Regions from separate parts of the Priestia sp. SB1 genome, predicted to be linked through region 1. Evidence: riboswitches for the same ligand, from Rfam matches in the RefSeq annotation. Region 1 holds a riboswitch; each other region holds the start of a gene.
The links. Region 1 has a riboswitch for lysine ahead of lysA (diaminopimelate decarboxylase). Riboswitches for the same ligand answer to the same signal wherever they lie in the genome.

Region 2: it holds a riboswitch for lysine, as region 1 does, so the genes downstream of both, WKH56_RS04345 (aspartate kinase) here and lysA (diaminopimelate decarboxylase) in region 1, are expected to answer to the same signal.
Region 3: it holds a riboswitch for lysine, as region 1 does, so the genes downstream of both, WKH56_RS15800 (amino acid permease) here and lysA (diaminopimelate decarboxylase) in region 1, are expected to answer to the same signal.

What each region holds. Positions count from the first base shown of each region.
Region 1 is NZ_JBBJSS010000004.1:343,840-351,257, forward strand. Features, by position in the region: gene WKH56_RS16900 (PAS domain-containing sensor histidine kinase) at 1-712, opposite strand, end outside; gene WKH56_RS16905 (YckD family protein) at 873-1,187, opposite strand; gene WKH56_RS16910 (NAD(P)/FAD-dependent oxidoreductase) at 1,261-2,379, opposite strand; gene WKH56_RS16915 (CBO0543 family protein) at 2,718-3,230, shown strand; lysine riboswitch at 3,297-3,479, shown strand; gene lysA (diaminopimelate decarboxylase) at 3,618-4,946, shown strand; gene WKH56_RS16925 (dicarboxylate/amino acid:cation symporter) at 4,997-6,259, shown strand; gene WKH56_RS16930 (hypothetical protein) at 6,398-6,532, shown strand; gene WKH56_RS16935 (hypothetical protein) at 6,688-6,873, shown strand; gene WKH56_RS16940 (LysR family transcriptional regulator) at 7,006-7,418, shown strand, end outside.
Region 2 is NZ_JBBJSS010000001.1:832,810-840,227, forward strand. Features, by position in the region: gene WKH56_RS04320 (acyl-CoA thioesterase) at 1-285, opposite strand, end outside; gene sdhB (succinate dehydrogenase iron-sulfur subunit) at 349-1,122, opposite strand; gene sdhA (succinate dehydrogenase flavoprotein subunit) at 1,126-2,913, opposite strand; gene WKH56_RS04335 (succinate dehydrogenase cytochrome b558 subunit) at 2,943-3,551, opposite strand; gene WKH56_RS04340 (YslB family protein) at 4,041-4,568, shown strand; gene WKH56_RS04345 (aspartate kinase) at 4,620-5,852, opposite strand; lysine riboswitch at 5,994-6,171, opposite strand; gene uvrC (excinuclease ABC subunit UvrC) at 6,237-7,418, opposite strand, start outside.
Region 3 is NZ_JBBJSS010000004.1:126,428-133,845, reverse strand. Features, by position in the region: gene WKH56_RS15815 (ethanolamine ammonia-lyase subunit EutB) at 1-758, opposite strand, end outside; gene WKH56_RS15810 (ethanolamine ammonia-lyase reactivating factor EutA) at 785-2,203, opposite strand; gene thiT (energy-coupled thiamine transporter ThiT) at 2,360-2,968, opposite strand; TPP riboswitch at 3,001-3,101, opposite strand; lysine riboswitch at 3,276-3,460, shown strand; gene WKH56_RS15800 (amino acid permease) at 3,563-5,002, shown strand; gene WKH56_RS15795 (hypothetical protein) at 5,039-5,407, opposite strand; gene WKH56_RS15790 (GNAT family N-acetyltransferase) at 5,511-6,002, opposite strand; gene WKH56_RS15785 (cysteine hydrolase family protein) at 6,097-6,681, opposite strand; gene WKH56_RS15780 (cupin domain-containing protein) at 6,703-7,011, opposite strand; gene WKH56_RS15775 (YqcI/YcgG family protein) at 6,986-7,418, opposite strand, start outside.

The sequences.
Region 1 (7,418 bases):
GGTAGCGCTGTTCGCTTTCTTTTAAAGCCGTCTCATCCTGCTTGCGCGATGTTATATCTCGATAGACAAACGCAATGCATAACGGCCAATCATTCATATTTTCAACGCGAAATAGTGTGACGCTTACATTAATTAAATGCCCGTCTTTATGCTGTCTGACCGTCTCAAATTCTGTTTTCGATTCCCCTGATTGAATAGTCTTATGAAGTTCGCACACGGGCTCCTTTAAAAACGAAGGTATAATCGGAAGAGGCTTTTGATGAATTTCTTCAAACGTCCAGCCAAATGTATTCTCAAACGCAGGGTTCACTTGAAGCGTTTTACCCTCTAAGTCAACGATAGCAACAGCATCTGCGTTATGATAAATAAAAGGCTGAATCTGTTCTTTTTTCTCCTGATAACTAGTTATATTCACGCAATGTCCCATAACTTCAGGTTTTTCTGTGTAAGATAAAGGGGTTAAGTTTACTACATAGCGTTTATCATTTATTTGAAGCTCGTACATAAGCTTTTTCTTTTTATTTAGCGCTTCAAAAAAATGCTCATACGAGACCCATTCTTCTAGAGGTATTTTTTGCTCAGAAACGCTTTCTCCTTGATACATACTGTAAACAAGATGGTCACCTTTTTGTTTGTAAGCAAATATGATTCCTAGAGCCTCAGCTGAATGATTTTCTGCATGTAATCGGACTATTTTTTTATTTTCGTTCATCGTTCATATTTACCTACCCCTCACTAGCATCTTTCCTACTCGTTCTCATTCTCTTAATTTTACATGAGGTGTTTAAAATTTACTAGATAAAGAAGCGGATATTTTCCATTCATTCACATAAAAAAGCGCCTGTATAGGCGCTTTTTTATGTGAATAGGAATTACTTTGAATGATGCATTTTATGACAGTGACGCTTCGGGACAAAACCATTTTGCTCCATATGCTGATAGCGATTTTCCATATGTGAAGAAATGTTTTGACTCTCCGTTTTGCTTAGCACGCCGTACTCCACATATTTTGAAAGTATTTCTTTCTTTTTTTCGAACATTTCTTTGTACAGAACGGATAATTCCTGCTTTTGCTGAGACGTCAGCTGCACGTCTTTTGTTTCTGGCTGAGGATTGTTTTCCGCTAATACAGGTGTCGCGCTCATAAATAAAAAAGCTGCTGCTGCACTTATCATAATCTTTCGCAAACAATCTACTTCCTTTCATCATATAGTAGTTATAGTTTGCGAACTTCTATTTGTTTTCATTCATTCTATTTGCTTAGGACTCAATAGCTCCTCTTACATCATAATCGCTAAGATCAATTTCCATTTCCATTTCAAGTGCTAATTTAGCCAGCTCTGAACCAAGATAAGGGCCCGACGTTAAGCCTGAAGCTCCGAGACCATTCGCTACTAGTATTCCTTCGTAAGCTGGAAGAGCCCCAATGACTGGCAAGAAGCCTGGAGTAAATGGTCGAAACCCTACCCTTGTTTCTAAGACTGTGCTTTCTGTTAAGCCAGGAGCAATTGATAAGGCCTTTGAAAAAATTTCATGAAGCCCCCCAGCCGTTACTCTCAAGTCATAACCCGTGTCGTTTTCATGTGTTGCTCCTATGACAATTTGACCTTGTTCAAACGAAAGAATATATTGGTCGCTTGGAGGCATTACAACGGGCCAGTCTTTTGTATCTAAATCAGGAAGATGCAAGTGGACAATTTGCGCTTTTTGAAAGCTTGCTAAAAATTTCACTCCAAGAGGCTCTAGTAATTGATTTGCCCACGCTCCTGCTGTCACGATTGTTGTACTTGCTAGAAGGGTTTGTCCATTTACGGCAACGCCCGTTACTTGATTATTTTCATAAAGTAGTTCTGCGTTTCCTTCTATTATTTTTGCACCGTTTTTCTTCGCTGCATTCACAAGTGCGTTTCGAAGAGCTCTTCCGTTAACGCGAGCGGCTCCACTAATATGAACTGAACTGTATTCTTCCGAAAGAGCCGGAAACAAAGCCTGTGTTTCTTTAGCGGATAAACGTGTAATCTCGCCTATTTCGGGGGCTTCTTCCCGACGCTTATATGCTCGTTCCTCCATTTTTTTAAGCTTTTGTTCATCAGTGTGTAAACTAATTGCTCCTACTCGCTTATATCCCGTATCCGTTTCTCCATCTTCTTCTAATTGCTGAATTAATGTTTGATAGTACTTGGCGCCGCCTTTTGCTAATCGGTACCATGCTTTATTTCGACGCTGCGAAAGCCACGGACAAACAATTCCTGCTGCTGCATCAGTAGCTTGACCAGCATCCTTGCGATCTATCAATGTCACATCTGCTCCTGCTTTTGCTAAATGATATGCCGTAGAAGCTCCAAGTACCCCAGCTCCAACTACGATGTATGTTTTCATACCAAAACACCCTTTTCTTTCTTCTAGTATTCTCATGCTATATGTATGCAATTTTAGCATAGCAAAAAAAGAAGTCACATACTAGGCGAAGCTATTTTAAGCTTATTTTTAAGCCTTGCTGACTTTGACATATAGCTCCTTTCGTCTCGTAAACAAAAGCGGTAGAAGTTCTTTTACCAAGATTATAACAGGGTGAAGAAAGCCGTAAATAGTGGTAATACGTCTTTAACGCTGTGGCTTACGGCTTTTCTATTATAGGTGCTGAATAAAAAAATGAAAGAATAAAACCACTATAATATGTAAATAAAAAGAAATAACCATTATTTTAAGGAGAGCGTATGCAATCTTCATTTGTATTATTTTTTATCATTCTTGGTTTACTATTTGGCAAGTGGCGAAGGTATCAAGAATACTACCCTACTTTGCTGTTTTGGGTCACGGGGAATTTGCTTTATGAAGTGCTGCTGTTTCATCACCGCGTATGGGTATTTCACCCTGTTGGTATTGATCATCTTTTTCTACCCGATCACCTAATGGTTTCTCTTGGAATAACCTTAATTATTTATCCGTTTGTTATACCGGTTTTTTTAGGAAGGCTGCCGCTGCATGTAAGCGGCCGGCTGTGGTGGATTCTTTTGTGGGCGCTTTTATTTACTGTGATTGAGTTCATTGCTTATGTTAATCACAGTATCACTCATCATTATGGATGGTCGCTGCTATGTTCTTTTCTCTTCAATATTGTCACGTTCTCACTTTTAGTCATTCATCAGAAGACAGCGCTGGCTGCTTGGATTCTATCTGGAAGCTTCATAGCTTTTTTATTTATCTTCTTTGATATTCCTATGCCTTAACTTTTCATTGACTAGACGGAGGAAAAGGAAATATAATAGGAGTTACATTTAAATATAATTTTCCTCTCTGAGAATAGAGGTGCATGAAATCAAGAGTCACTTATTGGAGACTAATGGAGTCTGTGAAGATAAGTAAAAGGGATTTCGTGCCGAAGTATATAAACATCCATTGTGTTCATATACTGGTTCAGTATTGAATAAATGCTGAGCTGTCACAAACCACTTGGTTTGTGGAGAGCTATTGAAGAGATGTTGATGCCTAGAATGTAATAATACTTTATTATTATGAAACCAAGACGCGTGAACATCACTTCACGGGTCTTTTTTGTGTTTTTCTACTGACCATCAAAGTTATAGTTGAATGATTTAAATGGAGGGATACGGATTATGTACTTACATGGAACGAGTAAAATTAACAGCAGCAATCATTTAGAAATTGGGCAGTGCGATACGGTCGAACTGAAAAAACAATACGGCACTCCCCTATACATCTACGATCAAGAATTAATTGAGACGAAATGCAAGGCCTTCCATTCAGCCTTTCAAAGAAGCGGATTTTCATATCAAATCGCATATGCAGGGAAAGCGTTTCTTTGTATGGAAATGGCTAGCCTTTTAACGAAGCTTGATATGTCATTAGATGTGGTCTCAGGAGGCGAATTATTTACAGCTCTTGAAGCGGGATATCCAGCTGAACGCATTCATTTTCATGGAAATAACAAAACGATTGAAGAAATTGAAATGGCTCTTGATGCGAATATTGGCTGTTTTGTTGTGGATAACTTTACCGAACTTGAAGTTTTACATGCCTTAGCAGCTGAGCGCAAACAGAAAGCATCTATTCTTCTGCGTGTTACTCCAGGGATTGAAGCCCACACACATGAGTATATTATGACCGGACAGGAAGACTCCAAGTTTGGATTTGGTCTTTCCAATGACCAGGCTATGAAAGCGGTAAGTTCTGCATTAGAAAAGCCTTACTACGATCTTTTAGGCATTCATTGTCATATTGGTTCGCAAATTTTTGAAGTAGATGGTTTTTCTCGCGCCATTGATATTTTAACTGATTTCTTATTCAGTATTCGTGATAAAATGGAATTTGAAGTAAAAGTTTTAAACGTAGGTGGTGGTTTTGGTATTCGTTATACCGAAAGCGACTCTCCACTTCCAGTTGAGTATTATGTAGATGCACTGACAGAAAAGCTAAGCCGCACGTTAACTGAACAGAATTATACCCTTCCGGAAGTCTGGATTGAGCCTGGAAGAAGCATCGTAGGAGAAGCAGGTACAACGCTTTATACAATCGGCTCAACGAAGGAAATTCCAGGTGTACGCAAATACGTAGGAATTGATGGCGGTATGACCGATAATATCCGTCCTGCTCTTTACGATGCAAAACATGAAGCTGTCTTGGCTAATAGAGTGACGGATAAAAAAGATGAAACAGTATCAATTGCGGGGAAATGCTGTGAATCAGGAGATATGCTTATTTGGGATATCGATTTACCGCGCGTTAATCAAGGAGATTTACTAGCAGTATCCTCTACAGGTGCCTACAACTATTCAATGGCTAGCAATTACAACCGTATTCCGCGCCCTGCTGTTGTATTTGTGAAAAATGGAGAAGCTCGTCTTGCTGTAGAGCGAGAAACATACGAAGATTTGGTGCGTAAAGATGTAAAGCCAGTCGTTACTACGTATGCAATGAGCAAATGATAGCTGTTCTTGCGTAGTAAAGAAGCTATTGTTGTTTGGAGGAAATCTATATGGTTTTAAGTGTATTTAAAACGTACAGATCATCGCTTATTCTGCTTCTCGCTATTTTAATTGGCGGGATAGCAGGATATGCTATCGGGCCCGATGTGGCAGTCGTAAAGCCCTTTGGTGATTTGTTTCTTAATTTAATGTTCATGATTATCGTTCCCCTTGTCTTTTTTAGTGTGGCTTCGGCGATCGCAAACATGAACGAAATGAAACGTCTTGGTAAAATTATGCTAGGTATCGCCGTTGTGTTTGTCGCCACTGCTGCTGTTTCAGCCGTTCTAGGCTTTTTAGGCGCATCACTTTACAATCCGCTGCACAACGTAGATACTTCTGCCATTAAAGAATTAATGGGTGACAGTGAAAATACAGCTGAAAAAATGACGCTTTTAAATCAGCTTGTTAGTACATTTACTGTACCTGATTTTGTTCAGTTATTTTCGAAAGAGCATATTTTACAATTAATTGTCTTTGCCGTTATCTTCGGTATTGCTACCACGATGGCTGGTGAAAAAGGACAGCCTATGGCGAAATTTCTGACTTCGGGTCAAGAAGTATCGATGAAAGTCGTTAAAATTGTCATGTACTATGCTCCAATTGGTTTAGGGTGCTATTTTGCTACTGTAGTAGGAGAACTTGGACCAAAGATCTTGCAAGGGTATGCTAGAGCATTTATTCTTTATTTATTAATTGCAATCGTTTACTATTTTGGCTTCTTTACGCTATACGCATGGATTGCTGGCGGTAAAGCAGGAATTAAGCTGTTTTGGAAAAATGCAGCTGCTCCTTCTATCACTGCTATTGCTACCTGTTCTTCCGCGGCATCTATTCCAGTCAATTTAGACGCAACAAAGAAAATGGGTGTGCCGCTGGATATTGCTGAAACAGTGATTCCATTAGGAGCAAACACCCATAAAGATGGTTCTGTTATCGGTGGTATTCTAAAAATTGTTTTCTTATTCAGTTTGTTCGGCAAAGATATGACGTCTGCTACGAGTATTTTGAGCATATTAGGCGTAGCCTTTTTAGTTGGAGCCGTAATGGGAGCAATTCCTGGAGGCGGTATGATTGGCGAAATGTTAATCATTACAATTTACGGATTTTCGCCAGAAGTTCTGCCCATCATTGCGGTCATTTCCACAATTATTGACGCCCCTGCTACGCTCTTAAACAGTACGGGAAATACAGTAACAGCGATGCTTGTTACAAGGTTTACAGAAGGAAAAGACTGGATTAACAAAATTATCACCACCGATAAAGTTGCCTAGTAAAAAAGCAAAGGGAACAGTCTTAGTGACTCTCCCTTTGCTTTTTTAGTGTGCAGTAATATCGATAGCCGTGTATAAAGTTTGTAAATACGCACATTCTATAGGTATGTTTCATAACCGGACTGGAGGTGTCGTCTAATGAGTAACGCTGCAGGAGGTTCAAAGAAGAATCAACCGAATGATGCGAATCACGTAAGTGCAGAAACAAAAGCTCATCAAAAACGTCTCACTGAGCAAAACAAACAAGAGCATCAAGCTGAAGAGCGAAAATAAAATGACGTCAAAGAACGTTTGGCACAGGCCCTGCGTTCTTTGACGTCATTTTATTTTGAGAGAGCTTAATGACGACGCTCTTTATAGGTCTATCGTACAACCTCCTTTCAAACTTTTACATATTCTATTAATAGGTTTGTAAAAGGAGGAATGATATGGTGTTTTCTTGGATAGAGATTACAGCTGCAGCCTTTGGGCTTTCAGTTATTTTGATAAGTTTTGCATTTTTGCCCGAACGTACAGGCAAAAATCTTTATATTCCTCATCAGCTAGTAGCAAAATCTATGTTTCTCTATAAAAAGATTATTGGTTTTATAAATCAATTTCGACAGAAACTTTAGTTCATTTCCTTTCCTCGTTTTTATTCATTGGATAGCTCCCTTTTTTAATCAGCGCATTTACAGTAAATAATTTAATGGTTAAAATAAAGAGTAAAAAAAAAGGATAAGCAGTTTGCAGAAATGGAGTTTCACATGGAAATCAGAGACTTAGAATACTTTATAGAGGTAGCGAATCATAAAAATTTTACAAAGGCAGCGCTGCAAGTTCATTTGTCACAAACGGCTTTAAGTAAAGCCGTCAAAAAAGTAGAAAATGAACTAGGATTTGAGCTTCTTGACCGTTCAACAAGAGAATTAAAGCTAACCGATGCAGGAGAAGTCGTGTATCATCAGGCAACTAAAGCGCTGTCGGTGTTAAAAGACATGCCTCACTTGTTGGGCGATTTAATGAACTTGCAAACAGGGCAAATCAAGATGGGAATCCCTCCGCTCATCGGGACCTTGTTTTTCCCGAAGATTGCAAAAGCATTTAATGAACAATACCCTAAAGTATCTCTAGAGCTTATTGAATTTGGAGCAAAAAAAATTGAAGCCCTTGTGGAAGA
Region 2 (7,418 bases), on a different contig from region 1:
CTTTACAAAAACAGCTAGCACGTTGCCAAAATACACTTGTTTGACATAGTCGCACTGCAAATCAGCCACCACCGGTATCGTTCCCTCATACTCACTCGTCCACTTTTGCATAAAGCCAATATGGTGAAAGAATTCCGTACGTATTTGTTCAAAATAAACAAAAGGAACCGTATTATTTAAGTGCCCAAACATATCTGTTTCCGAAAATCTTACCTTGATTTTCTGCTTAAACGAAAATGACTCTTTCCAGTGATCCATGTCTTCAATATACGAAATATTATTCATCTGTATTTCCTCCATTCGTCATAGACAAAATAAAACCTCTCCACGTGGAGAGGTTTTGAGTGGTTATACTTGATCGCTACCAAAGAAACTTCTGAATGCTTGAATTGTTGTGTCGCGGTTCAAAGCTGCGATTGAAGTAGTCAATGGAATTCCTTTTGGACATGATTGAACGCAGTTTTGAGAGTTCCCGCAGTTCGCTAGCCCTCCATCACCCATAATCGTCTCTAAACGTTCTCCTTTATTTAACGCACCGGTTGGATGGGCATTAAACAAGCGAACTTGAGAAAGCGGTGCTGGACCGATGAAGTTTGACTTGTCGTTTACGTTTGGACAAGCTTCTAAGCAAACGCCGCATGTCATACACTTGGATAACTCATACGCCCACTGACGTTTCTTTTCAGGCATACGCGGTCCTGGTCCTAAATCGTATGTGCCATCGATCGGAACCCAGGCTTTTACTTTTTTCAGTGAATCAAACATACGGCTGCGGTCTACCTGCAAGTCACGAACAACAGGGAATGTTTTCATTGGCTGCAAGCGAATCGGCTGTTCTAGTTTATCAACAAGAGCTGTACATGACTGACGAGGTTTACCGTTGATAACCATTGAACAGGCTCCGCATACTTCCTCTAAACAGTTCATTTCCCAGTTTATCGGAGCAACCTCTTTACCTGAAGCATCAACAGGGTTACGTCTGATTTCCATCAGTGCTGAAATAACGTTCATATTCGGACGATACGGAATTTCAAACTCCTGATTGTAAGGAGCAGATTCAGCTGAATCTTGACGTGTAATAATGAAGCGCACTGTCTTTTGGACTGTTTGTTGTTCACTCATTGATTAACGAACCCCCTCTTGTTGTTTTTTTGGTTTTTCATCTTTTTTCTTTGTGTAGTCGCGCTTACGCGGTTTGATTAACGATACGTCTACCTCTTCATAATGGAAAGAAGGAGCCGTTTTCTTATCAACGAAAGATGCCATTGTTGTTTTTAAGAATTCTTCATCGTTACGATCTGGGAAATCCGGCTTATAATGAGCACCGCGACTTTCGTTACGGTTGTAAGCTCCAAGCGTTACAACACGTGAAAGCTGGAGCATGTTTTGAAGCTGACGAGTAAATGTTGCCGCTTGATTACTCCATTTAGCCGTGTCATTAATGTTAATACGATCATAGCGTTCAATTAATTCTTGAATCTTTTCATCTGTTTTTAACAGTTTGTCATTGTATCGTACGACTGTCACGTTGTCAGTCATCCATTCCCCTAGCTCTTTATGAAGAACGTATGCATTTTCTGTACCTTGAAGATTCATGATATTGTTCCATTTCTCTTCTTCTTCTTTCACATGACGATCATATACGCTTGAAGAAATAGCATCTGCGCTCTTTTCTAAACCATTGATGTATTCAACGGCTTTAGGACCAGCAACCATACCGCCATAAATAGCTGACAATAATGAGTTTGCTCCTAAACGGTTCGCTCCGTGCTGCGAATAATCACACTCACCAGCTGCGAACAAGCCAGGGATATTTGTCATTTGATCGTAATCCACCCATAAACCGCCCATTGAATAGTGTACGGCTGGGAAAATCTTCATTGGTACTTTGCGCGGATCATCGCCCATGAATTTTTCATAGATTTCGATGATACCTCCAAGTTTAATGTCTAGCTCTTTTGGATCTTTATGTGAAAGGTCCAGATAAACCATGTTCTCTCCGTTAATTCCTAACTTCTGCGCTACGCAGACGTCAAAAATTTCACGAGTTGCAATATCACGAGGTACTAAGTTACCGTATGCCGGATATTTTTCCTCTAAGAAATACCAAGGTTTACCGTCTTTATATGTCCAAACGCGCCCGCCTTCTCCACGAGCAGATTCACTCATAAGACGAAGCTTATCATCTCCCGGGATAGCAGTTGGATGAATTTGAATAAACTCTCCGTTTGAATAGTATGCACCTTGCTGATACACGATAGATGCCGCTGAACCTGTATTAATAACTGAGTTCGTCGATTTTCCAAAGACAATACCAGGTCCACCTGTAGCCATAATAACCGCATCAGCTGGGAACGTTTTAATTTCCATTGATTTTAAATTCTGTGCAGAAATTCCGCGACAGCTGCGCTCATCATCAAGAACAGCACCTAAGAATTCCCATCCTTCGTACTTTGTCACAAGTCCGGCAACTTCATAGCGACGAACCTGCTCATCTAATGCGTACAATAACTGTTGACCCGTTGTTGCTCCAGCAAAAGCCGTACGGTGATGCTGCGTTCCGCCAAATCGTCTGAAGTCTAACAAACCCTCAGGAGTACGGTTAAACATAACACCCATACGGTCAAGTAAGTGAATAATACCAGGAGCTGCTTCACACATTGCTTTTACAGGTGGCTGGTTGGCTAAAAAGTCTCCGCCATACACTGTGTCATCAAAGTGTTCCCATGATGAATCTCCTTCACCTTTCGTATTTACGGCTCCGTTGATTCCACCTTGCGCGCAAACTGAGTGAGATCTTTTTACCGGAACTAGTGAAAATAAATCTACTTGCTTGCCAGACTCAGCAATTTTTATTGTTGCCATCAAGCCAGCTAAACCGCCACCGACTACGATGATTTTTCCGTTACTCATCGGAACCCCACTCCTTCAAAACCTTAATTTTATGCAAATGCGAATAATGTACGAACACCTACAAATGTAAGTGCTAAGAAGATTGCTAATGTCACATAAGTTGAAATTCTTTGAGAACGTGGTGTTACAGTTAACCCCCAGCTAACTCCAAATGACCATAGACCGTTTGCAAAGTGGAAGATCGTAGATACAACACCAACTATGTAGAATGCAAACATTGCTGGGTTGCTTAAAATTCGTTCCATCATTTGAAAATCTACTTCTTTTCCAAGCGCAGCTTGTATTCTGGTTTCCCATACGTGCCATGTGATGAAGATAAGTGTGATTACACCTGAAACACGCTGAAGGATAAACATCCAGTTACGAAAAAATCCATAGTTGTTAACGTTTGTTTTAGCAGTAAATGCGATGTAAAGACCGTATATTGCGTGAAAAACGATTGGTAAGAAAATAATGAAAATTTCTAGAGCATAGCGGAAAGGTAAGCTCTCCATGAAGTGAGCTGCTTGATTAAATGATTCTTCTCCCTTTGTCGCGAAATGATTCACAACTAAATGCTGTGTTAAGAAAATCCCGATTGGTATTACTCCAAGTAGTGAATGGATTCTCCGATATTGAAACTCTCTGTTTGCCGCCATCTGCGTAGACCCCCCTTAGTTAAATGAACATAGTTTGTGAAGAACTTTCTTACTCCCACTAGACAAATAGATTAATCGTGAATACAGGAAATGAAAACCTTTGCATTTCCTAATAAAGTATGTGACAGGTTAATTTTACTCCCATCGATTAAGAGCGTCAAGGCAAGATGTTTAAATCTTCTATAAAATATAAATTTATAAAATTTTATATTTGTTAACGCTTACTGCATTGGTGTTAAAGATTTTTTCTTTCTATTATAATATCGCTTGCCACAGTTAAGTAAGCGTTTACTTTATACTTTTATTGTAAACAAGTTCACAAAACATTTACACAGGTAAAAGTACCCTTTTAAAAGTAATTTTATGGATTTTTCATCTTTACATCTAACTCTTTTTACCATAATAAAGATCCTCTTACATTTTATTAAAAAAATGCGTGAGAGGTTTTTTAGATTTGTATATAATAGTAGTAAAGAAAGAGGGGAAAGCATGAGCAATTTACAAACAGAATCACAGCAAGAACTTGAAGGGACGATGGAAACATTAGAACCTAATGCCGCAGCTGAAACAGAGAGAGCTCTTGATCACGTTCCATATTTCGGATACAGCCTTTTGCGTGACGTGTTAATTCCAGAGCTTCTTGGAGACGAAACGAATACCATCTCATACTGGGCAGGAAAACACCTTGCGCGTAAATATCCATTAAATACAATGGATGAAATCGTCGCATTTTTTAAAGCAGCTTCCTGGGGAACACTGACGCTTGCCAAAAAAGATAAATATTCACTAGAGCTTGAGTTATCAGGTGATGTGGTCAGCAAAAGATTTCAGCAGGAAACTTGTTCATTTCATCTTGAGTCAGGGTTTGTGGCTGAACAGATTCAGCGTCAAAACAACTGCCTAACAGAAGCCTACTTAACACCTAAAGAAAAGAACGGAAAAGTGCTGATTTCCGTGCAGTGGGACCGAAAAGATATCTTACCTACCGAAACCCGTGCGGAGCGTTATAAAAAGTAAGAAATACGTATATATAAAAGACGTGGAGATACCACGTCTTTTTTCTTTTCTTTATACTTGCACTGCCTGCTGCTCTTCTAATTCAAATGCTACGTGAAGCGTCTCAACAGCTTTTACCATATCAGCATGCGGTACAACTGTAGATACTTTAATTTCAGACGTGCTGACCATCTTCACTTCAATTGTCTCTCCTGCCAGCACTTCAAACATTTCGGCTGCAACACCTGGATTAGATATCATGCCAGATCCCACAATCGATACTTTAGCCAGACTGCTTTCATGTTCAATACGCGTATACCCCAAGGTAGATTTATACTCTTTTAAGACGGCAAGAGCAGCTTCTACATCTACAGTTTTAATAGAAAATGAGATAGAGAGGCGATTATTAGCCGTTACGTTTTGAATAATAATATCCACATTTAACTGTTCTTTTGCTAATGCTGTAAAAATAGTAGAAAGAGTTTGTAACTCGTTGTTTAACCCTTCAATTGTCACCCGTGAAATATTATCTTCAAACGCAATTCCTCTTACGACTAAGTTTTGTTCCATTGAAACTTCCTCCTCAACAATCGTTCCATTCTCGTTTTCTAAGCTTGAACGCACTTCTAGCGGTACCTGATAATTTTTTGCAAACTCAACAGCGCGCGGATGCAGCACCCCTGCTCCTAAATTGGCTAATTCTAACATTTCGTCATATGAAATAGAATGAAGTTTACGAGCATCTTCTACGTAGCGCGGATCCGTCGTAAACACTCCTGTTACGTCTGTATAAATATCACATTTTGCAGCTTTTAGTGCCGCGGCAAGAGCTACTGCCGTCGTGTCAGAGCCGCCTCGACCTAATGTTGTAATGCTTCCATCTTCTGAACAGCCTTGGAATCCAGCTACTACTACGATTCGACCTCTATCTAATTGGCTTTGAATACGAGTCGTGTCAATGTGCTGGATTCGTGCATTGCTGTGAACTGCTTCCGTCTGGATACCAGCTTGCCAACCTGTTAGCGAAGTGGCTTCATGACCTTTGAATTGAAGAGCCATTGTTAACAGGGAAATCGTTACTTGTTCTCCAGTTGTAAGAAGCATATCCATTTCGCGTTTACTTGGACTGTCCGTAATATCACTTGCTAATTTCACCAGTGCATCTGTGGTTTTGCCCATTGCCGATACAACAACTACTACTTGGTTACCGCGCTCTGCTTCTTGAATAACACGGTTTGCTACATGTTGAATACGTTCAACAGAACCAACAGATGTTCCACCAAATTTTTGAACGATTAATGCCATAATTTTGTTCATTCCTTTTCAATAAATTTGCATATGCAGGATGATGAGAAGCTAAATTTTTTTACTCAGACAATAAAAAAAGCAATGAGATGAGCTCTCATTGCTTAACGAACGAAAATTATAAAACATAACCGTCCACTGCCGTGAGATAGCTCTCCAAGAATCTACATCTTGACAATCCTACGTTTATTCAACGCAGAACCAGCAATCATTACTATGAGGTAATGTTCACTTCGGCAAATTTCCCTTTCCGCATCGTTCATAAGGGCTCATACCCTTCCTGATGCGTACTGATTAAATTTGCACCTCTATCTTCACTTCATTTGATGAAGTGTCGTATGAAATTAGTTAATAGCTTATCAAATATTTTCTATTATTTCAAGACTATTTTTGTAATGTTTCATAAATTTTTTCAGCAATGTTCTGAGGAACACCTGAATTTCGAATATCTTCAATCGTTGCTTCTTTCAATTTTTTCACCGAACCAAAATGCTTTAACAAAGCTTTTTTACGCTTTTCTCCCACTCCCGGAATGTCGTCCAGAACTGACTGAAAAGCGGACTTAGAGCGCACTTGACGGTGGAAGGTAATCGCAAAGCGGTGAACTTCATCTTGAATTCGCTGAAGCAAATAAAATTCTTGACTATTGCGTTCAAGCGGTATGATTTGAGGAGGCTCACCAATCATCAGATTGGAGGTTCTGTGCTTATCATCTTTGACAAGACCTGCTGTAGGCACTAAAAGTCCCAATTCATTTTCGAGAACGTCCTGTACTGCAGCTAAATGCCCTTTGCCTCCATCTACAACAATTAAATCCGGAAGCGGAAGACCTTCTTTTAACGCTCTGGAATACCGTCTGCGAACGACTTCCCTCATGGAACTGTAATCATCTGGTCCCTTTACCGTCTTAATTTTATATTTGCGATATTCTTTCTTTTCCGGTTTCCCATCAACAAAAACAATCATCGCAGAAACTGGGTCTGTTCCTTGAATATTTGAGTTATCAAATGCTTCAATCCGATAAGGAGCGGCAATTCCAAGCTCCTCTCCTAACCGTTCAACTGCGCCAACTGTACGCTCTTCATCTCGTTCAATTAAATAGAATTTTTCACCGAGCGCAATCTTTGCATTTTTACACGCAAGTTCTACTAATTCTTTCTTTTTGCCTCGCTTTGGATGCTGAACCTCTACTTCTACTAACTTCTCAGCTAACTCTGCATCAATCGTTGCTGGAACCATCACTTCTTTTGGCTTAATATTTTTGGCATAAAACTGACCGATAAAAGTTAAGAAATCTTCTTCTGGCTCTTTATAAAAAGGAAACATAGAAACTTCTCGCTCAATTAATTTCCCTTGGCGAATAAAGAAAACTTGAACACACATCCAGCCTTTATCGTAAGAATAGCCAAACACATCTCGATTAACAAAATCATTAAACGTTACTTTTTGCTTTTCCATTGTCGCTTCGATATGAGCAATTTGATCTCGGTATTCTTTAGCCCGTTCAAAGTCAAGTTCTTCTGAAGCTTTTAACATTTTTTCAGTTAACTCTGTTTTGACATGCTC
Region 3 (7,418 bases), 220 kb from region 1:
GCTTCTGTGCCTGCTAAACTTTGGAAAATCAAGTCAGCAGCTGCTCCTTTTTCGATTGCTCTCATTTGGCTCGTCACATGTGATAATACACAGTTTTGAGTAGGAATTGACCATTCGTTGATTATATTTTTTGTTTCATTTAAAAGCGCGTAGATATTATCCGTTGTATCAATAACAGGGTTAATTCCGATAACCGCATCTCCAATTCCATAGCTTAACGCTTCGTAGAGAGATGCTCTCATTCCTTTTAAGTTATCTGAAGGATGATTAGGCTGGGCTCTTGAAGCCAATACGCCTTTTTGACCGATAGTCGTTTGACAAGTAGTTTGCACTTCTATCTTGGCAGCTCCTTGAATTAAATCTAAATTGGACATAATTTTGGTAGCTGCCGCAATCATTTCGCTGTTTAATCCCTTGCTAAGCGCAAGAAGCTCTTCTCCGGTATGCTCATCAGATAAGATGTATTCTCTTAACTCCCCTACTGTCCAATTTTTAATAATGTCGTAAACCGATGAATCAATCTGACTTTCGATTAATGCCGAGACGTTGTCTTCATCTGCGCTTAGCAGCGGGTAATTTCGAATATCAGCAAGTGTGATATCAGCTAGCACTTGTTTGGCTGCCATTCGTTCTTTCATTGACTCAGCGCTAACTCCTGCGAGCTGATCTCCAGAACGTTCTTCGTTTGCTTTGGCCATAATTTCTTTCAAGCTATAAAATGAAAATGTTTCTCCTAACAACCGGGTAGTTTTAAACATCGTTTCCTCCTTGTATGTTCAGTTGATTATGATGAAAAAGCGAGTGTTTTAATCGAAACAGAGATTGCCTCTCCAGCTACGGGTAACCCTAGATCGATATAATCTCCGTGGGTAAAGTCAATTTGATCTAAACAAATAATTTCTAATTCGTTCTCCTGTTTGGCTAGTGCTTGTCCTAAAGCTTTAGCAATATCCTGCTCGCATAAAACAACGAGGCACTTAGCTCCTTTAAAACAAGCACCAAATTCAGCGCTTATTACTTTTGCTAATTCTTGCAGCATTCTATAGCTGCAGTAAGGGAAATGAGATAAAGCAATAGCAACGGGAGGATCTTCTGCGCTGAAAACAGTTGAAGCCTGCATACATGCCGTTCGAGCTCTTTCTTGAAACAGCTGCGGATTCCACTCCTCCTCTTGCTGTACGGGTATCTCTATAATCGGAATATTTTTTAGCGGCAGCCGCTTTGATTTAATGTATACGGTTGATCCGCTAACTTCTGTATTTTGCATACCAGCTCCAATGACAGTGGCTCGCGTTGTTTCAGCGGCTTGAGATACCTGTATGGCTTGAAACTGATAAGCTAGCAGCGGACCAATGTCTCCGTGTATGGCCACTTCCTTCACTGTTTTTGGTTTCTCCTTCTCTATCATGGCTCCTACTCCTCCCGAGACCATGATTGTCTCTGGCCGAGTAGAAGATCTTGTATGAGGGGAAACGAGCAGCAAAGAGGTTTGCTTCAGTGCGCTCACATAATCCACGGTTTCTTTAGCTAGCAATTTGCAAATAGACGAGAGTTTTTCAAATGTTGCTTTTTCGCCTTCTTGAAGCATCAGAGAATTATTTTTTAAAAATTCAGTCAAATAAGACGAAACGTAGGTAACAATACCATCTTCGTTTAGTCGAATTAATCTTCCGCCTACATGCAGGGTAAACGTTTCAATCACTTTTCCATTTTGACATAAGGCGATGTTAGCAGTGCCTCCACCTACATCAATATTGGCAATCACTTTATTGGTTTCAGCAGAATGTTCGATTGCTCCCGATCCTTTTGCCGCTAACATTCCTTCTAAGTCAGCACCAGCTGTTGCAACAACAAAATTCCCAGCGTGTTCAGCTAGATAGTGAACGATACTCTCTGCATTTTGCTTCCGAGCCGTTTCTCCTGTGATGATCACAGCACCCGCCTCCACTTGATCTAAGGAGATCCCTGCTTTTTTGTACTCTTTTTCTAGTAATAGCGTTAACCTTCGAACATCGATTTCAACCTCGTTTACCATAGGTGTTGTATAGATGGAACTTGCATACGTTACGCGACGATCAATAATTTGACAGCCTGGCAGCGTAAACTGATTTTGTTGATTTGCTATTAACAGTTTGCTTACAATCAGTTTTGTTGTGCTTGTTCCAATATCTAAACCTATGCTCGTGATCCATTTCTGTAGCATACGATCAATCCTTTATCTCGTTTGAATATGTTGACTATCATAAAACAGTTTTTTGAATATTTCACTAACTATGTTATCAAACCTGACACACTTTTGTGTAAACAAAGGTGACAAATAAGAAAAAAGACTAAATCTTGGCAGATTTAGTCTTTTTTCTTATGATGAGTGTGATTTAGTTACAATCATTCTTGATGCCGATGGAATTAACAATGAAAGGATAATTAGACATGATAGCAACGACCCAATCATCGAAATCCCATTTATCGAGAAAGAATACCATAGAACAGGCATTCCTTTTGGTGCAGCAAATCCCCAAAATATTAAACCGGCAATAAAATGGCAAAAATAACGAGCAAAACTTCCTATAATTAAAGATAAGATAATAAAAAAGAAAGCTTTTGATCTTTGATTATTAGCTAAATATCCTTTAATAGAACTAGAGAAAATCCCGCCAAATCCAATAAAGGTAACAGCGATAATATACTCTATAAAAGCTTGCAACGGGGTTAAAATATACGCATTTCCTAAAGCTAGTTGTAATATTCCCCATAGAAATCCAGATAAAGCTCCTCCTTTAACTCCCCATCGAAAACACATAATAAAGATAGGAACCATAGAGAACGAAATGCTTACACCTATTGCAATTTTTATAGAAGGTAAAAGATCAATCAAAAAAGCCAATGCTGCAAAAATAGCTATTTCAATTTTAGCCTGTAAAGGTAATGCTTTATTCACGTTTCTCACTCCTGTTTTTGAATCATTCATATCAAACGGTTTACACAGGAGTAAGCAAATATATGCTACTATTCCCACATTCCTACGCTAGCGTTAACTAACAGGTTCGAAGGGTCTGAACATTTCGTTCACTCTCAGCACGGCGGCTCCCCCTGTGGTACGTTTGGATATTTATGTAGTATAAAGACAATGTTTATTATACCATACGTAACAAAATAGATTCGAGAGATTTCAAAGATGTTTCTATTTTCTGAATCTATTTTTTATAATGACAATCGTTTTAGTATTTGTTATACTTCTTTTATGTCAATTGAATATAAAAAACCCTCATCCTAATCGATGAGGTAGAGGTCGCAGTTTTTAATAGTAAAGTAACGGAAATGCAGAGAACATTGAGGATGTTGCTTGAAAGGAAAAATTGCCGAAGTTTAAATCACTTCTCGGTTGATTTAAGCTGGGGCTGTCTCCGAACAGGAACAGAACTGTCACATCATGCGAGTGATGTGAAGAGCTATCTTCACGGAAGGTTGACGCGGTTTTCAGATTTAAAAGCGCGCACATATACTGCGGGCTTTTTTTATGTTATCCCGTCTCTTTCCGTACATTCGAAAGGAGTATTTATCTATGCAAGAGCAGCAAGAATTAAAACGTGGGTTGAAATCTCGCCACTTAACGATGATTTCATTAGGAGGAGCCATCGGAACCGGCTTATTCCTAGCAAGTGGTGGAGCAATTCACACAGCAGGACCTGGGGGAGCGCTTTTAGCTTACGCTATTATTGGCGTAATGGTTTACTTTTTGATGACCAGCCTAGCAGAGCTCGCAGCTTATATGCCTGAAGCTGGTTCATTTAGTACGTATGCGTCTCGTTTTGTAGATCCATCCTTTGGTTTCGCTCTCGGCTGGAACTACTGGTATAACTGGGCTATTACGATTGCAGCTGAATTATCCGCTGGAGCCCTTATTATGAAATTTTGGTTCCCGAACTCTTCTTCTATTTTATGGAGTGCCCTGTTTTTATTAATTATGTTTGGGCTTAACTACCTTTCTGTAAAAGGATTTGGTGAATCTGAATTTTGGTTTTCGTTAATTAAAGTAGTAACGGTTATTATCTTTTTAGTTATTGGTATTATGATGATTTTTGGTATCTTTAACAATGAAGCACCAGGTTTTAAAAACTTCACGCTTGGTGATGGACCGATTCACGGTGGATTCTTCACTGTACTAGGTATCTTTATGGCAGCTGGTTTTTCATTCCAAGGAACAGAGTTGCTTGGAGTCGCAGCTGGAGAAAGTGAAGATCCGGAAAAAACGGTTCCTCGCGCAGTTAAACAAGTCTTCTGGCGCATCTTGTTATTTTATATTTTAGCTATTTTTGTTATTGGAATGCTTATTCCATACACAGCGAATTCATTAGCAAGTGATGACGTGCGAGTAAGTCCGTTTACTTTGATATTCGAACGAGCAGGTCTGGCGTTTGCAGCATCAGCGATTAATGCCGTTATTTTAACAGCTGTTTTATCTGCTGGTAACTCAGGCATGTATGCTTCTACGCGTATGCTGTGGAACTTAGCCAAAGATGGAAAAGCACCAAGGTTTTTAGCAAAAGTGAATAAACGAGGCGTTCCAGTTAATGCCTTAATCGCAACGGCACTTGTCGGTACACTTGCATTTGGTGCTTCATTTTTTGGAGACGGTGCGGTATATACGTGGTTACTTAACGCTTCTGGTATGTCTGGTTTTATTGCTTGGTTAGGAATTGCGATCAGCCACTATCGTTTTAGAAGAGCATTTGTTGCTCAAGGTCATGATTTGAGTGAACTTCCATATCATGCAAAACTTTTCCCATTTGGCCCTATCTTTGCCTTTATTTTATGTGCCGTTGTTATTTTAGGCCAAAACTATTCGGCGTTTATGGGTGACTCGATTGACTGGTACGGTGTACTTGTTTCTTATATCGGACTTCCTTTATTCTTAATTGTTTGGTTAGGATACAAATGGACGAAAAAGTCGAAGCTTATCCCGTTAAAAGAATGTCAAGTAACAGTGAAAAAATACGAATAAAAAAAGCGCTCTATTCTTTTGAATAGAGCGCTTTTTTTATATGAGCTGATCGGCAAAATGAAGAGATATATAAGCGGGTTGGTTTTTCATAACAAGCATATAACCTTTGAGGGGACGGTTATAGTAATCAGCAGCTTCGATATAATAAATACGCTGAATTAACCTGCTTAAATGAGTTGCAAAAGATGGAATTTGGTGATTAGGAATGGTTTGGATGTAGTCTATGATTTCTTGTTTAGTTTGAAGGCCTGAACGGGTACATTCTAACAGATGAAAAAGCGGATCTGCTGCTATAGTAGATAGTTCAGAATTGTGTTTGATTCTATTCAGCTGGATATGCAGTTCTTTTTGGGACCATCTTTTCGGCACAGCTCTTAGATGTTGATATTGAAAATGTGTACTCATGATAGCTAACACCTTTCGTATTAAAATAATAAAACAACTTATTATTTTAATAACCTTTACACATGAAACTAAAACGTTACAATGTGTAAAGGCGTCATACATCTTATAAAATAAGCTGATAAAAAAGTACATCTTGCCACTGATCAAATTTCCAGCCCACTTCTTTAAACTCTCCGCAAAATGTAAAATTAAATTGCTCATGCATTTTGATACTGATATCATTTCCTTTTGTAATTCCTGAAATGACAACGTGATGGTCGAGCTCTTTAGCTAATTCCAAAATGCGCTTCATAAGCTGTTTCCCAATACCATGCCCTTGTTGATTTTTATCAATATAAATCGATAGCTCTACTGTTTGAATGTACGCTTCTTTATCTCGATACGAGGAAAGCGAAGCATAGCCCGCTACTACTCCATCTTTTTCCGCGACAATAAGTGGAAAAAGTTCATTGCTAATATGATTATTAAACCAGCCCCTTCTTTGTTCTACTGTTACAGGCGTTAAGTCAAAAGTAGCAGCACTTGTTTGAACGGACTGATTATAAATTTCAACAAGCATAGGTAAATCTTCTTCTTTAGCATAACGAATGATCATATGTACAAACTCCTTATAGTATAGAATTATCTTTATTTTACTTCTTTTAAGAAACATAATCTACATAAAAAACCGATGTGCGCATGCACATCGGTTATTGGTTTTGGGCATATTGAAAGGTTTGAAGGACTTGAAGAGTCTCTTTTGTAGAAACGACCGTTGCAAACTCTCCGTGCAAGGAAGACAGTGCGAATGTATGTACATCTTCTGCAAGAAGTCTGGTTTTTCCATCGTAGGACATACAATCAAAACAGGCCGTTGCATCGTTCGCAACATACGTCCTATACCCTAGATTTCCAGCCATGCGCGCAGTCGTAGAGACGCAGTGATTAGTAGTTAGTCCTATTAAGATAAGCGTATCATAGCCATTTGCTTTTAAATAGCTATCTAGCTCTGTTCCAATGAAACAGCTGTTCACGTGCTTGCGAATTAAGTATTCGTCTTCTTGTGGACCAAATCCTTCTTTGAATTGAAACCCCTTTGAACTTGGATGTAAAGGAGAGTCTGGATTTTCTGATGCATGCTGCACGTGAATGACAGGATAGTCTTGGCGCCTCCATGCTTGCAGTAGCGTCAGCATATTCTTTTCTGCATCTAAATTGTTTCTTTCTCCCCACTGGGGTGAATAAAACCCTTCTTGTACATCGATAAGTAGCAACACTGGCCGGGAACGTAGCATAAGCATCATCTTCTTTCGTCTTTATTTTAAAATGGAAATAACGTATGTGCATCCATCAGGACCGGCTTTTGAAGAATGAACCGTTTGTTTCGGTAAATGTATCCGATCTCCGGCCTGACATAGAACCGTATCACGTTCAACTGTAAAGTAAATAGATCCTTCAAGTATATGAAGAATTTCATCAGTTGGATGCGTATGAGACGGATGTGTTTGAAAAGCAATATCGTGCTGTACTTCAACGTATCCAGTATACGCCGGAAGCAGCTCTTTAATTACTTCTTCAAACTTTCCGCCAACTCCTTTTTTAATAGAGGCTTTTTTTACGTCCATGCTGCTCACTCCTTTTTAATTTAAATGGACACTGTCCAGTAGTATTGTTATTATCATCGTGTAAAAAATATTGCTTCCACTCTCTGTTTTCCTGCTGTCCATACCAGCCTAACTCAGGGTGAGCTGATACGTCATCATATGTTTTTAACCGATCGCGGACGACTTTTTGTACATGCTTCCCTATTTTTGAATCTCCTGTCATACCTTCAAACACCCACCGCGGCTGAAATGTAATCATAAATCCTCTGCTCTTACGGCTTTTACGTAGAGAATGAGCAGGCGTATTACAGACGACAAAAATAGGTTCTCCGTGAAAACAAAATTCCCATAATGCATCTTTTGGGTCTTTCGGAATATCTTGCGGCCATTTCTTTTGATCAATTTGATGAAGAAACGTCAGCGTATCC